One region of the Kitasatospora sp. NPDC059577 genome, then DNA from elsewhere that is predicted to be linked to it. Evidence: riboswitches for the same ligand, from Rfam matches in the RefSeq annotation. Region 1 holds a riboswitch; each other region holds the start of a gene.

What was found. A riboswitch is a leader RNA that binds a small molecule or an ion and turns the genes downstream of it on or off. The one in region 1 is predicted to bind cobalamin.
Region 2: it holds a riboswitch for cobalamin, as region 1 does, so the genes downstream of both, metE (5-methyltetrahydropteroyltriglutamate--homocysteine S-methyltransferase) here and ACFV0O_RS09170 (HoxN/HupN/NixA family nickel/cobalt transporter) in region 1, are expected to answer to the same signal.
Region 3: it holds a riboswitch for cobalamin, as region 1 does, so the genes downstream of both, ACFV0O_RS01575 (prenyltransferase/squalene oxidase repeat-containing protein) here and ACFV0O_RS09170 (HoxN/HupN/NixA family nickel/cobalt transporter) in region 1, are expected to answer to the same signal.

The regions. Positions count from the first base shown of each region.
Region 1 is NZ_JBHWBZ010000007.1:63,434-68,359, reverse strand. Features, by position in the region: gene ACFV0O_RS09190 (CobW family GTP-binding protein) at 1-167, opposite strand, end outside; gene rpsN (30S ribosomal protein S14) at 164-469, opposite strand; gene rpmB (50S ribosomal protein L28) at 469-705, opposite strand; gene rpmG (50S ribosomal protein L33) at 822-986, shown strand; gene ACFV0O_RS09170 (HoxN/HupN/NixA family nickel/cobalt transporter) at 1,058-2,173, opposite strand; cobalamin riboswitch at 2,205-2,419, opposite strand; gene ACFV0O_RS09165 (ArsR/SmtB family transcription factor) at 2,502-2,885, shown strand; gene ACFV0O_RS09160 (hypothetical protein) at 2,941-4,632, shown strand; gene ACFV0O_RS09155 (AAA family ATPase) at 4,779-4,926, opposite strand, start outside.
Region 2 is NZ_JBHWBZ010000001.1:337,971-342,896, forward strand. Features, by position in the region: gene ACFV0O_RS01600 (ABC transporter ATP-binding protein) at 1-1,220, shown strand, start outside; gene ACFV0O_RS01605 (ECF transporter S component) at 1,217-2,065, shown strand; gene ACFV0O_RS01610 (hypothetical protein) at 2,085-2,561, shown strand; cobalamin riboswitch at 2,608-2,811, shown strand; gene metE (5-methyltetrahydropteroyltriglutamate--homocysteine S-methyltransferase) at 2,992-4,926, shown strand, end outside.
Region 3 is NZ_JBHWBZ010000001.1:328,299-333,224, reverse strand. Features, by position in the region: gene ACFV0O_RS01580 (flagellar hook-length control protein FliK) at 144-623, opposite strand; gene ACFV0O_RS01575 (prenyltransferase/squalene oxidase repeat-containing protein) at 653-1,744, opposite strand; cobalamin riboswitch at 1,845-1,985, opposite strand; gene ACFV0O_RS01570 (putative Ig domain-containing protein) at 2,488-4,503, shown strand; gene ACFV0O_RS01565 (enoyl-CoA hydratase) at 4,605-4,926, opposite strand, start outside.

The DNA of each region.
Region 1 (4,926 bases):
CGGTGGACGAGGCCGAGCGAGGCGTCCCGCAGGTCGTGCCGCAGCACCACCGCCTCCACCGCGTCCGCGGTCAGCTCGTCGACGGCCGCGCGTCGTTCCTCGGCGTGCAGCCCGGCGACGACGACCACGGGCAGCTTGATCCGCTCCGGGGCGTCCACCGGGCTCACCGGCTCGCCTTCCGGACGCCCGGCAGGTGGCCGGCGTGGGCGTGCGCGCGCAGGTTGACCCGGGAGAGGCCGAAGGCGCGCAGGTAGCCGCGGGGGCGGCCGTCCACGGCGTCGCGGTTGCGGACCCGGGTCGGGCCGGCGTCGCGCGGCCGGCGGGCGAGTTCGGCCCGCGCGGCGGCGCGCTCGGCCGGGTCGGCGCCGGGGTGGGCGATGATCCGCTTGAGCTCGGCCCGGCGTTCGGCGTACCGGTCGACGACGGCGCGCCGCTGCTCGTTCTTGGCGATCTTGCTCTGCTCGGCCATCAGACCCTCTCCCCCCGGGCCCGGATCCGGGCGACGGCGGCTTCGATGCCGATCGTGTCGACGGTGCGGATGCCCTTGGCGCTCAGCGTGAGCCGCACGTACCGGCCCTCACCGGGCAGCCAGTAGCGCTTGCGCTGGACGTTGGGGTCGAAGCGGCGGCGGGTGCGGCGGTGCGAGTGCGAGATCGCGTTGCCGAAGCCGGGCCGGCGGCCGGTGAGCCGGCAGTGGGCGGACATGGGTGCTCCCTGGCGTCCGGGAATGATCGGGACGGCGCAAACGCTACACCAGATGAAAATGACTTCCATTTCGGTGTACGGTCTCGACCGAACACCCCGGACCCAGGAGGACACCCGTGGCCCGCAGCGAACTGCGCCCCGTCATCAAGCTCCGCTCCACCGCCGGCACCGGCTTCACGTACGTGACCCGCAAGAACCGCCGCAACGATCCGGACCGGATGGTCCTGCGCAAGTACGACCCGGTCGCGGGCCGGTACGTCGACTTCCGCGAGGAGCGCTGACCCCGCACGCACGAACGGCGCCTCCCCGAGTGGGGAGGCGCCGTTCGGCACCGCGCGGTGGGCCCCTGGGCTCACTGCTCCTGCGGCGTCCAGCGCTTCTCGACCTTGGCGAGCTTCCAGTACCCGATCGCCACCGCCCAGACCACCACGAACAGCCCCGCGATCGCGTAGCCGACGTTGTCCAGCGAGATCTCCGCGATCCAGCCGCTCACCGGGTCGGTCAGGTCGAACTTCTCGTGCAGCACGCCGACCAGCTCGATGGTGCCGATGATGAAGGCCACCGCGATCGACAGCCCCGTGATGGTCAGGTTGTAGTACACCTTCCGCACCGGGTTGGAGAAGGCCCACTGGTACGCGAAGTTCATGAACGTCCCGTCCAGGGTGTCGAACAGGCTCATCCCGGCCGCGAACAGCAGCGGCAGGCAGACGATCGCGTACCAGGGCAGCCCGGCGGCCGCGCCCGAACCCGCCATCACCATCAGGGTGACCTCGGTGGCGGTGTCGAAGCCCAGGCCCAGCACCATGCCGACCGGGAACATCTGCCCGGGGCGGGTGATCGAACGGGTCGCCCGGTTCAGCACCCGGGCCATGAAGCCGCGGGAGTCGAGGTGCGCCTCCAGCTCCGCCTCGTCGTACTGCCCGGCCCGCATCGCGCGGAACACCTTGACGATGCCGAGCAGCGCCGCCAGGTTGAGCGCGCCGATCAGGTAGAGGAACACCCCGGAGGTGGTCGTCCCGACCACGCCGAGCCACTTGTGGGTGGTCGACTCGTCGTCCATCAGCGTGTTCGCCAGCTGGGCGCCGCCCGCCACCAGGGCGGCCATGATGACCACCATCGAGGAGTGCCCCAGCGCGAACCAGAATCCCACCGAGACCGGCCGCTTGCCGTCCGCCATCAGCTTGCGGGTGGTGTTGTCGATCACCGCGATGTGGTCGGCGTCGAACGCGTGCCGCATCCCGAGGGTGTACGCGGTGATGCCCAGGCCCACCCCGAAGACCTGGGTGCCGACCGCGTACCGCTCGGGCGCCACCAGGAACACGAGCGTCCCGAAGGCCACCACGTGCATGGCCAGGATCACCCCCATCAACCCGGCCGTACGGACGGTGTCCTCGCGTTTCCACCGGAAGGCGGGCAACACGGACGGCGCCGCTTTCGCGTCCGCCGCGGCGGTTTCGGGCAGGGTCATCTCAGGATCACGCTCCAACACCTCGTGGAATCACTTCGTGAAGTGCCGTGGCCGGTCTCCTGGCTTACGGGACATCCGGGTCCGCCTTCCCGAGTGCGCGAGGCACCCAGTGGCTTCGTGGACACGGACCGAATTCCGTCGAGGACGAAGGAACTCACCCGATCACAGTGGCGAGGGCCGCTCCGGACTGGGACCCCTGAGGGTCCGTCACCGGTCTTCCCGAGCACCACGGCGGGCTACACCGTAGGGGTCGCGCCCCGACCCATGCAAGGCTGCGCACCTGCGCAGGTGTCCAGGATCACAGGCCCCCGCCTGCAAGAATGTCCGCATGCATCTCGTACCGGCCGACCGCGCGGGCCACCGCACCATCGACGGGCACCGGGTCTGCGAGGCCATCGCCGCGATCGGCGACACCGCGCACGTCCGGTCCTGGGCCGAGCGCTTCTCCCTGCTCGCCGACCCCGGACGGCTCGCCCTGCTGCTCGCCCTGCACCGGGCCGGCCCGCTCGCCGTCACCGACCTCGCGGTCGCCACCGGCATGCGCGACCCCGCCGTCTCCCAGGCCCTGCGGCTGCTCCGCACGGCCGGCGTCGTCACCGGCGACAAGGACGGCCGCGTGGTGCGCTACCGGCTCGTGGACGAGGACATGCGCCCCCTCCTCGACGAATGCGCCGCCGGCGAGCACCACGAGCCCACCGCCGCCGCGGGCTGACCGACACTCGGGGAACAGCCGTCGGGCCGGGCCACCGGATGAGTACGATCATGGTGTGCCGTCCCACCCCCACGCCTGGCCCGCCGACCGCTGGAACACCCGACCGGTCAGGGCACGCGTGCTGGCGGTCGCCCGCACCCTCACCTCCGCCACCCGCGTCCTCGACGTCCTCACCCTCCTCAACCCGGACGGCATCGCCCGGTACTTCACCGTCAACCCCGGCTCCGCCTTCGCCGACCGCGCCCTGGACGACTACCTGCACGGCCTGCCCGGCTTCACCGTGCTCGACTGGCAGGACGCCCTCCGGCACCACTTCGACCTCGCCGTCGCCTGCGCCGTCCACTCCTCCATGCACCACCTGGACGCCCGGCTCGTCGTCCTCCCGCACGGCGCCGGCTACAACCGCCTGGTGACCGAGTCCACCGGCGACACGACCAGCTCCGCAGGCCTCTCGCGCAACGAACTCACCCACGGCGGAGAGGTGTTCGTGGACGTCCTCGGCCTCTCCCACCCCGAACAGCTGGACCGCCTGCGGACCTCCTGCCCCGAAGCGCTGGACGTCGCCCGGGTCGTCGGCGACCCGTGCCTCGACCGGATGCTGCGCAGCCTGCGCTCCCGGGACGCCTACCGGGCCGCGCTCGGCGCCGTCGACGGCCGACGGCTCGTCGTCGTCAACTCCACCTGGAGCGAGCACTCGTTATTCGGCCGCCGCCCCGACCTGCCCCAGCGGCTGGTCCGCCGGCTGCCCGCCGACGAGTACACGGTCGCCGTCGTCCTGCACCCCAACATCTGGAGCCGGCACGACCCCGAGGCGCTGCTCGACACCGCCCGCCGGATGGGCCTGCGGCTGATCCCGCCGCACCAGGGCTGGCAGGCCGCGCTGGTCGCCGCCGACTGCCTGATCGGCGACCACGGCTCGGTATCCGTCTACGGCGCCGCGCTGGAACGACCCACCGTGCTCGTCGCCACCGGCGCCGCCGAACTCGACCCGCGCTCCCCCGGCTACGCCTTCGGCCAGACCGCCCCCGTGCTCGACCCCGACGGCGACCTCGCCGCCCAACTCGCCCGGGCCCTGCGGGAGCAAGACCCGGACACCCTGCGCCCGCTCACCGACCGCTCGCTGAGCCGGCGCGGCCGGTCCGCCGCGCTGCTGCGCCCCCTGCTCTACTCCTTCCTGGAGCACCTGGACGAACCCGGGGACGAACCGCTCCTGCCGCCCTACCCCAAGCCCGTCCCGCACCCCGGCACCACCGACGGACCCACCGCGTACGACGTCGAGGGCGGGAGCGAGGGCACCGAGGTCAGTCTGCGGCGCTACCCCGTCGACCCGGCCGACCACACCCCGCGCGGCTTCCACGCGCTCACCGACGAACACCCGGGCGACGCCCTGCGCTACACCGCGGAGGTGCTGGCCCGCACCGAGGTCCACGCCGAACTCCCCGCTCCCCGCTGGCTCGCCGACTCGGCCGCGGAACTCCCCGGCCTCGCCGTCGCGGTGGCCGCGCTCGGCCCGGCCCGGCACCTGCTCCGGCTGCGCAGCGGTCTGCTGCTGGAGGCCCGCGCCGAACCGGACTGGGGCGGCCCCGACCCGGGCATCGACCCGCTGCTGCTCGGCTCCGCCGTGGCCTGCTGGCTCGCCGACGGCGGCGACCCGGCCGAACTCCCCCGACAGGGACTCACCGTCCGCACCGGCGAGCACCGCACCCGGCTCTCGTTCAGCACCGCGCCCCAGGGCCCGCCTCCCTAGGGTCCGTCCGCACGCTCCCGTCCGCTCACTCCCGTCGTCACGCTCCCGTCGTCCGCCCGGAGGGCGGCCGGGCGGCGTTGGGGTGCGTGCGTCGCAAGCCGAAGGCCGGGGAGCGTCGCCCCGCAGTCGCGGTGTGAGGACGGACCCTAGAGCTGACCCGCCAGTTCCCGCAGCCGGGCCCGGCTGCGCCCGGCCAACTCGGCATCGCCCAGCTCCTCCGCCAGGGCCACCAACAGGGTGTGCGCCTGCGCCTCCTTCACGTACTGGCTCCGCTCCCCGGCCCGCCGGGCGCAG
Region 2 (4,926 bases), on a different contig from region 1:
TCTCCGGCGGCCAGCAACAGCGCGTCGCCATCGGCTCGGTGCTCACCGCGCACCCACGTGTGCTGGTCCTGGACGAGCCGACCTCCGCGCTCGACCCGACCGCCGCCGAGGAGGTGCTGGCCGCGATCACCCGGCTGGTCCACGACCTCGGCGTGACCGTCCTGCTCGCCGAACACCGCCTGGAACGCGTCGTCCAGTACGCCGACCGGGTCGCCTACCTGCCCGGCGACGGGACGGTCGTGCACGGGCCGCCCGCGGAGGTCTTCCGGAGCACCGCGATCGCGCCGCCCGTCGTCGGCCTCGGCCGGCTGGCGGGCTGGCAGCCGCTGCCGCTGTCCGTCCGGGACGCCCGCCGCGCCGCGGCCCCGCTGCGGCAGCGGCTCACCGACGTGCCCGTTCCCCCGCCGCGCCGGGCAGCCGCGGCGGGGGAACGGGTGCTGGACGCCCGGGGGGTGGTCGTCCGGTACGGTCCGGTCGCCGCCGTCCGGGACGTCGACCTGGCGTTGCGCGCGGGCGAGGTCACGGCGCTGATGGGCCGCAACGGCTCCGGGAAGTCCTCGCTCCTGTGGGCCCTGCAGGGCTCCGGCCCCCGCCAGGGCGGCAGCGTCAAGGCCACCGGCACCGGGGGCGGTCCGGCCGCGGACCCCAAGCGCCTGCCCGCCGCCCGGGCCCGGCAGCTGGTCGGGCTCGTCCCGCAGACCCCCACCGACCTGCTGTACCTGGAGACGGTGGCGCAGGAACTCGCCCAGGGCGACCTGGAATCCGAGCGCGCGGGCGGGCCGACCGCGCGGCAGCTCCTCGACCGCCTGGCCCCCGGGATCCCGGACGACACCCACCCCCGGGACCTCTCCGAGGGGCAGCAGCTGGCGCTCGTCCTGGCGATCCAACTGGCCGCCGCACCACGGGTCGTCCTGCTGGACGAGCCGACCCGGGGGCTCGACTACCGGGCGAAGGCGGCGCTCACCGGCATCGTGGACGCCCTCGCCGCCGAGGGCCGGACCGTCGTGGTCTCCACCCACGACGTCGAATTCGTCGCCTCCGCCGCCGACCGCGTGGTCGTGATGGCCGAGGGGGAGGTTGTCGCCGACGGCCCCACCGCCGAGGTGATCGTCGCCTCGCCCACCTTCGCCCCCCAGACCGCCAAGATCCTCGCCCCGCTCGGCTACCTGACGGTCGATCAGGTCGCCGGGGTGCTGGAAGCCGTGGAGACGGCCCGGTGACCGCCGTCCGGATCCCCGGCCGGGCCCGGATCGTTGTCGCCCTGGCCGCCTTCATCGGCCTGGTCGCCTTCACCTGGCCGTTCGTCGTCGCCCCCGGGACGTTCGGCTCCAACTACGCCCCGCCGCTGATCTTCGGCGCACTCCTCGTCCTGGTCCTCGCCGTCGTCATCGCCGAGATCTCGGCCGGGGGCATCGACGCCAAGGCCCTCGCCATGCTCGGCGTCCTGTCCGCCGTCAACGCCGGGCTGCGCCCGCTCGGCGCCGGCACGGCCGGGGTGGAGACGGTCTTCTTCGTCCTCGTCCTGGCCGGCCGGGTCTTCGGCCCCGGCTTCGGCTTCACCCTCGGCTGCACCTCACTGTTCGCCTCCGCCCTGCTCACCGGCGGCGTCGGCCCCTGGATGCCCTACCAGATGTTCGGCTGCGCCTTCGTCGGCATGCTCGCCGGGCTGCTCCCGCCGGCCCGGCGGCGCTGGGAGGTGCCGATGCTGGCCGGGTACGGGGCGTTCTCCGGGTACCTCTTCGGCTTCCTGCTGAACCTGTCCTTCTGGCCGTTCTCCACCGACCCGAACAGCTCGATCGCCTACCTCCCGGGCCTGCCCTTCACCGAGCAGTGGCACCGCTACCTGCTGTTCGACCTCGCCACCTCGCTCGGCTGGGACACCGGCCGCGCCGTCACCACCTTCACCGCCGTGCTCGTCGTCGGGCCGGCCGTGCTGACCGTCTTCCGCCGCGCGGCCCGCCGCGCCAACTTCGAGCCCACGGTGCGTTTCGAGGCCCCGGACGGCACCGGAGCCGCGGCGGGCCCGGTCGCCGGTCCGCTGCCCGCCGGGCCGGTGCGCTCCTGAACCGGGAGGTCCCGCCGCCATGCCCAAGCGTGAGAAGCCCCGAACGGCGACGGTGGACGGGACCGACGTGGTCCTGCTGACCCCGGAGCAGCACGCCGGTCTCGAATCCGCCCGCCGTCAACTGGGCGGGGCACAGGCCCAGGTGGCCCGGATGCGGCTCGACCTCCACCGGGCGCTGCAACTGCTGGGCGAAGCCGAACGGGTGCTGGCGGGCGTCCCCGCCGATCGGGTCGGGCCGGCGAGTGCCGGGACGAATACCGACCAGGACGCCGGGACGGACACCGGCCCGGACGCCGGGACGCATGCCGCCCCGGCAACCGACCCGACCGCGCGGCCCGACCCCGGCCGGGGCCTGCCCGAACTGCTCGCGGACATCCGGGCCTTCCTGCCGCCCCCGGCGGAGCCGCGACGCGCCCCCGGCCGCCGGCCGCACGAACGGGCGTCCGGCACCACCAGGGACGGCGGCGGAGTCTCACCATCCGGACGCCGCAGGTGATTTCCGCTCCGGCCCCCGCCGTTTGCCCCTAAGCTGGCGGAGCAGCTGGTTCGCCCTGTCCGCCAGGCAGGCGCGTCGCAAGAGGGAACCCGGTGACGCCGTTCGATCGGCCAGTCCGGGACTGCCCCGCAGCGGTGAGTGGGAACGACCGCCGTCATACGCACTGGGCCCGGGAGGGGCTGGGAAGCGACGGCCAGTAGGTGTCCGCCCTCGACAGGGTGGGCGTGCCCGCGAGTCCGAAGACCTGCCACTGCCCGCCCGCGGACCATCCGCGTGCGGCCATCCGGTGACCTCGTGGGCGGGTCGGCGACCATACCCGGCAGATCAGGCCCCGCACGTTCCGCAGCGGCCGCTGCCCGGTCCGTCATCCCTTCGCGCCCTCGTGTCGTCTCCGGATCTCTGAGGAGCAAGACTCGCGAAGGAGAGTCCCTTGACCACGAAGTCCGCAGCCGCGGCAACCCTCGCCACCGTGCACGGCTACCCCCGCCAGGGCCGCAACCGGGAACTGAAGAAGGCGATCGAGGGGTACTGGAAGGGCGCGGTCACCGCGGAGGCGCTGCTGACCACCGCCGCCGACCTGCGCCGGGAGAACCGGGCCCAGCTCGCCCGGGCCGGCGTCCGGGAGGTCCCGACCGGCGACTTCTCGCTCTACGACCACGTGCTGGACACCACCGTGGCGGTCGGTGCGATCCCCGCCCGGCACCGGGACGCCGTCGAGGCCGACCCGCTGGACGGCTACTTCGCCATGGCGCGCGGCACCCAGGACGTCGCGCCACTGGAGATGACCAAGTGGTTCGACACCAACTACCACTACCTCGTACCCGAGTTGGGCCCCGACACGGTCTTCTTCGCGAACCCGGCCAAGGCCGTCGCGGAGCTCGGCGAGGCCCTCGCCGACGGCCACACCGCCCGGCCGGTGCTGGTCGGCCCCGTCACCTACCTGCTGCTCGCCAAGCCCGCCCCCGGCGTTGACGCCGACTTCCGGCCGATCACCCTGCTGGACCGGCTGCTGCCGGTCTACGCCCAGCTGCTGGCCGCCCTGAAGGAGGCCGGGGCGCAGTGGGTCCAGCTGGACGAGCCCGCCCTCGTCCAGGACCGCACCCCGGCCGACCTGAACGCCGCCGCCCGCGCCTACCGCGACCTGGGCGCCCTCGCCGACCGGCCGAAGCTCCTGGTCGCGAGCTACTTCGACCGCCTCGGCGAGGCCCTGCCCGTGCTTGCCAAGGCCCCGGTCGAGGGCCTGGCACTGGACTTCACCGGACCGGCCGCCGGCAACCTCGACGACCTCGCCGCCGTGGGCGGGCTGCCCGGCAAGCGGCTGGTGGCCGGGGTGATCGACGGGCGCAACATCTGGATCAACGACCTGGAGAGGTCGCTGGCCACCCTGGCGACCCTGCTCGGTCTCGCCGACCGGGTCGACGTCGCGCCCTCCTGCTCCCTGCTGCACGTGCCCCTCGACGCCGCCGCCGAACGCGACGTCGACCCGCAGATCCTGCGCTGGCTCGCCTTCGCCCGGCAGAAGGCCGCCGAGGCGGCGCTGCTCGCCCGTGGCCTGCGCGAGGGCACCGGCGCGATCACCGCCGAACTCGCCGCCAACCGCGCCGACCTCGCCTCCCGCGCCCACTCGCCGATCACCCGCGACCCGGCCGTGCGCGCCCGGGTCGCCGCCGTCACCGGGGCCGACGCCCGCCGTCCCCAGCCCTACCCCGTGCGGGCCGAGGCCCAGCGCGCCCGCCTCGCCCTGCCGCTGCTGCCGACCACCACCATCGGCTCCTTCCCGCAGACCACCGAACTGCGCGTCGCCCGGGCCGACCTGACGGCGGGCCGGATCGACGCGGCCGCGTACCGGGAGCGGATGGCGGCCGAGGTCCGCGAGGTCATCGCCTACCAGGAGAAGGCCGGCCTGGACGTCCTCGTCCACGGCGAGCCCGAGCGCAACGACATGGTCCAGTACTTCGCCGAGCAGCTCACCGGCTACCTCGCCACCCGGCACGGCTGGGTGCAGTCCTACGGCACCCGGTACGTGCGCCCGCCGGTCCTCGCCGGGGACATCTCCCGCCCGCACCCGATGACCGTCGACTGGTTCGGCTACGCGCAGGGCCTCACCGACCGACCGGTGAAGGGCATGCTCACCGGCCCGGTCACCATGCTCGCCTGGTCCTTCGTCCGCGACGACCAGCCGCTCGCCGACACCGCCCGCCAGGTCGCCCTCGCCCTGCGCGACGAGGTCACCGACCTGGAGGCCGCCGGCGCTGCCGTCGTCCAGGTCGACGAGCCGGCCCTGCGCGAGACCCTGCCGCTGCGGGCCGCGGACCGCCCGGCCTACCTGGACTGGGCCACCGAGTCCTTCCGGCTGGCGACCTCG
Region 3 (4,926 bases), on a different contig from region 1:
TTGGCGCCTGCCTCCGGACGCGCACCCGTCGACGCCGGCGCCCCCACCACCGAATCCGGGCACGCCGGTGCACCCGGCCCCCTGTCCGGACAGGGGGCCGGGGCTCCGGTGGCGCCGCCGTTGGCCGGCCGCGCCGACGGGCGTCAGGGGGCGGTGATGCCCGGCTGGGCGCCCGCGCCGAAGGACCAGCCCTCGACGTCTCCGGGCGCCGGGTTGTAGCTGCCCGCGCCGAGATTGCTGTACGACCAGGGGCCGCCGTGCTGGGCGTGCCAGTACGACCAGTAGGCGCTGCCGGTCGGGTTGGTGCAGGTGGCCGGCAGCGCGTTGATCTTGCAGACGAAGCCGGGGAACCTCGGGTGGAAGGCGTAGGAGAACCCGGCGCCGGTGAGCGCGGCGAGTCCGCTGGCCGGGTCGCCGGGGGCGCAGCCGGTTTCGATGCCGCCGCCGACGGCCGTGAAGTCGACCACGACGGTGACGCCGGTGGTCCCGTCGCAGGCGGCGGCCTGCGCCTGCGGGGCCTGCGCGGCGGAGACGCCGAGCAGGCCGGCGGTGAGGGCGGCGGCTGCGGCGATCGAGCCGAGCGTGCGGCGGGCAGGTCGGGCAGGGGTGAGGGTGTCGTTCATCGGTGAACTCCTCGCAGTGTCGGGCCAGTTCAGCGGACGGCCGGTGCCGGGCAGAGCAGCGTGGGGGCGTCGGGGCGGGCCCCGGCGGCGGAGAGGGTGGCGAGCGGGGTGCCCGCGAGACCGAGGACGGCCTGCGCGGTGGCCCGGGCGCCGGTGCCCGCGGTGAAGCCGGTGGCGTCGTAGGCGACGGCGCCGCGCACCGCCGGGTCGGCGGCGCAGCCCTGCTGGAGCTTGACCAGTCGGCTCCAGCCCTTGAGGCCGGCGCCGAAGTGCCCACCGGCCAGCAGCGCCTGGGTGGCCAGGCCGGTGGTGTTGGCGTTGGAGGCGGTTGCCCCGGCCGCCGCGAAGCCGCCGTCGGCGTTCTGGTGGGTGGTGAGCCAGGTGAGGCCGGCGTTGGCCTTGGCGGTGCGGCCGGTGGCGGCGAGGGCCTGGACGGCGAGCGCGGTGGCGTCCGCGTCGCTCGCGCAGGTGGTCTGGCCGAAGGCGACGGGGAAGCCGCCGTCGGCGCACTGGCTGTTCGCGAGGTAGTCGACGGCCGCCGCCGGGGCGTCACCGGGCGTGCGGTGCAGGGCGATCAGGGCCAGCGACTGGCCGAAGGCGTTGCTGTAGTCGCCCCACTGGGAGCGGTCGGAGAAGCGGCCCTCGGCGGTCCGGAGGGAGCGCAGCCGGGCGGGCAGGTCGACGCCGCCGAAGCTCGCCGGGTTCTCGCCGCGGACCTCGGCGGCGAGCAGCAGTTTGGCGGTGGCGCCGGCGTAGGCCTCGGTGGTGCCGTCGCCGAGGTAGCCGCTGATGATCTCGGGCTTGGCGAGCCAGGCGGTGGCCTTGGCGGCGGCCAGGTCGGAGCCGTGGGAGGCGGCGAAGGCGAGTACGGCGTCGACGGTCAGGCCCTGGTCGGGGTAGGCGGTGCCGTTGAAGACGGACTCGAAGTGGTCGCCGTCGACGAGTTGGCGGGCCAGCCAGCCGGCCGCGGCGGCGTCCGGACGGACCGTGACGGAGGCCGACGCTGCGGGGGCCGACGTCGCGGGGGTCGGCGCGGCGTGCGCGGCGGCGGCCGGGAGCACGGTGGCGAGGGCCAGGGCGGGTATCGCGAGCAGACCGAGGGTGCGGCGGAGCGCGGGCATGGGTGCCTTTCCGGGCCTGGACGCAGGGGCCCGGAGGACGTCGGCGAACGCGCCGGGGCAGCCCTCGGAGCTCCGGCCCGCAGACCACGACGGGAGGAGGGGACGACACACCTCCGCCGACGGGTACTCGGGCTCGCCGCCGACGTGGAGCCGGAGGCCTACCGTTGCGGGTCAGCGCCGGATTCGGACCGGACTTCCCCCAGCGGCGGAGTCACTACATGACGGCCCATCATGGCGAGACGGAAAAGATCCGGTCAAGGGTTCGTGCGTCACATCACGGTGCTGCCCGTGGGGTCCACCGGTCACCGGCGGGCGGGGCGGGTGCGCGTGGAGCCGTCCGCCGGGCCCGGAGGGGCGCGTGGGGCCGCCTTCGGGCCGGGAGGATCAACCCGCCTCTTCCGCTGGACAATTGATGGGCAAAGCCCGGTAAAGGCTGCGAGCGGCGCCTTGAGCCCGCCGACGACCCGTCAGTAACCTCATGGCGGTGCCGAAGCGGCCGCACTCGACCGCGAACGGTACGGAACTCCGACATGCCCACGCATGTCATGCCCACGCCACCCCGCTCACCCCGGGACGCGTGCCCCCACCTCCCGTACAGCGCGAGTTCCACGCCGGTCCGCGGCCAACCGCCGCGGGCCCGCGAGCACCTGCACGTGATCCGTCAGCACGGGCCCGAGCCCGTCCCGGCGAGCACCCCTACCGCCGGCACCGGCCGCGCCCTCACCCCCACGGAGGGTCGACTCTTGCGCTTCCACTCCCCCAGCGGTGCGCGCCCTGCCCGGGCGCGCAGACTCCTCGCCGCCCTGCCCGCCTTCGCGCTGGCCGCCACCGGTCTGCTCGCGGTCACCGCCCCCGGTGCCTCCGCCGTCCCCGGCGGGACCGCCGGCACCGGCAGCACCACCGGTGTCGCCACCAAGCGCGTCTGCGCCGCCCCGACCCACCCCGGCGAGATGGCCTGCCTCGCGCTCGCCCGCACCGACGTCGCCCAGCACCTCGCCCTGTCCCCCGACATCAACCCCTCCGGCCTGGGGCCCAGCGACCTCGCCTCCGCCTACAACCTCCCGGCCTCGGCCGGCGCCGGTGCCACCGTCGCCATCGTCGACGCCCAGGACGACCCGAACGCGGAGTCCGACCTCGCGACCTACCGCTCGCAGTACGGCCTGCCCGCGTGCACCACCGCCAACGGCTGCTTCAAGAAGGTCGACCAGCGCGGCGGCACCACCTACCCGACCGCCGACAGCGGCTGGGCCGGGGAGATCTCGCTCGACGTCGACATGGTCAGCGCCGTCTGCCCCAACTGCCACATCCTGCTGGTCGAGTCCGACGACGCCTCGATGGACAACCTGGGCGCCGCGGTCAACACCGCCGTCTCGATGGGCGCCAAGTACGTGTCCAACAGCTACGGCGGCGGCGAGGACTCCACCGACACGAGCTCCGACGCCAGCTACTTCAACCACCCCGGCGTCGCCATCACCGTCTCCTCCGGTGACTCCGGCTACGGCGTGGAGTACCCGGCCGCCTCCCAGTACGTCACCGCGGTCGGCGGCACCAGCCTCAGCCGCGCCTCCACCGCCCGCGGCTGGAGCGAGAAGGTGTGGGGCAGCACCGCGGGCGGCAACGGCGCCGGCTCCGGCTGCTCCGCCTACGACCCCAAGCCGAGCTGGCAGAAGGACACCGGCTGCGCCAAGCGCACCGTCGCCGACGTCTCCGCCGTCGCCGACCCGGCCACCGGCGTCGCGGTCTACCAGACCTACGGCGGCTCGGGCTGGAACGTCTACGGCGGCACCAGCGCCTCCTCCCCGATCATCGCCTCCGTCTACGCCCTGGCCGGCGCCCCGGCCGCCGGCACCACCCCGTCGTCCTACCCGTACGCCCACACCGGCTCGCTCTACGACGTGACCAGTGGCGCCAACGGCAGCTGCTCCCCGTCCTACCTGTGCACCGCGGCCGCCGGCTACGACGGCCCGACCGGCCTCGGCACCCCCAACGGCACCGCCGCCTTCACCAACGGCGGCACCGGCGGCGGCAACACCGTCACCGTGACCAACCCGGGCAGCCAGAGCACCGCCCAGGGCTCCGCGGTCAGCCTGCAGGTCCGCGCCACCGACTCGGCCTCCGGCCAGACCCTCACCTACGGCGCCACCGGCCTGCCCGCCGGACTGACCGTCGACACGGCCACCGGCCTGATCACCGGCACCGCGACCACCGCCGGCACCTCCACCGTGACCGTCACCGCCACCGACGGCACCGGCGCCAGCGGCTCCACCACCTTCGGCTGGACCGTCACCGGCAGCGGCGGCGGCACCTGCACCCCCGCCCAGGTGCTCGGCAACCCCGGTTTCGAGACCGGCAGCGCCGCCCCGTGGACGGCCAGCTCCGGCGTCGTCGACAACAGCTCCGGCCAGGCCGCCCACGGCGGCAGCTGGAAGGCCTGGCTCGACGGCTACGGCAGTACCCACACCGACACGCTCGCCCAGACCGTGGCGGTGCCGGCCGGCTGCAAGGCCGCCCTCAGCTTCTACCTGCACATCGACACCGCCGAGTCGGGCAGCACCGCGTACGACAAACTGACCGTCTCGGTGAACGGCACCACGCTGAAGACCTACTCCAACGTGGACGCCGCCGCCGGCTACCAGCTGCGCACCTTCGACCTGTCCGCCTACGCCGGGCAGAACGTCACCGTGAAGTTCACCGGCACCGAGGACAGCTCCCTCCAGACGAGCTTCGTCATCGACGACACCGCCCTCAACGTGTCCTGACCGTCGGGACGGTGGGGCCGCGGCAGCTCACTGCCGCGGCCCCGCCGCAGGTCCGCGTCGTTCGTCGTCCGTCAGCTCCTCGCCCCGCGACCCGTCGTCCGTCAGCGGTGGGTGAAGGACGGCGGCCGCTTCTCGGCGAAGGCCGCCATGCCCTCCTTCTGGTCCGCGGTCGCGAAGGCCGCGTGGAACAGCCGCCGTTCGAAGCGGACGCCCTCGGCGAGGGTGGTCTCGTACGAGCGGTTGACGCTCTCCTTGAGCATGATCGCCGCGGGGGTGGACATCGCGGCGACGGTCTCGGCGGTGGCCAGGGCCTCGGCGAGCAGCCGGTCGGCGGGGACGATGCGGGAGACCAGGCCGGCCCGCTCGGCCTCCTCGGCGCCCATCATCCGGCCGGTCAGGCACAGCTCCATCGCCTTCGCCTTG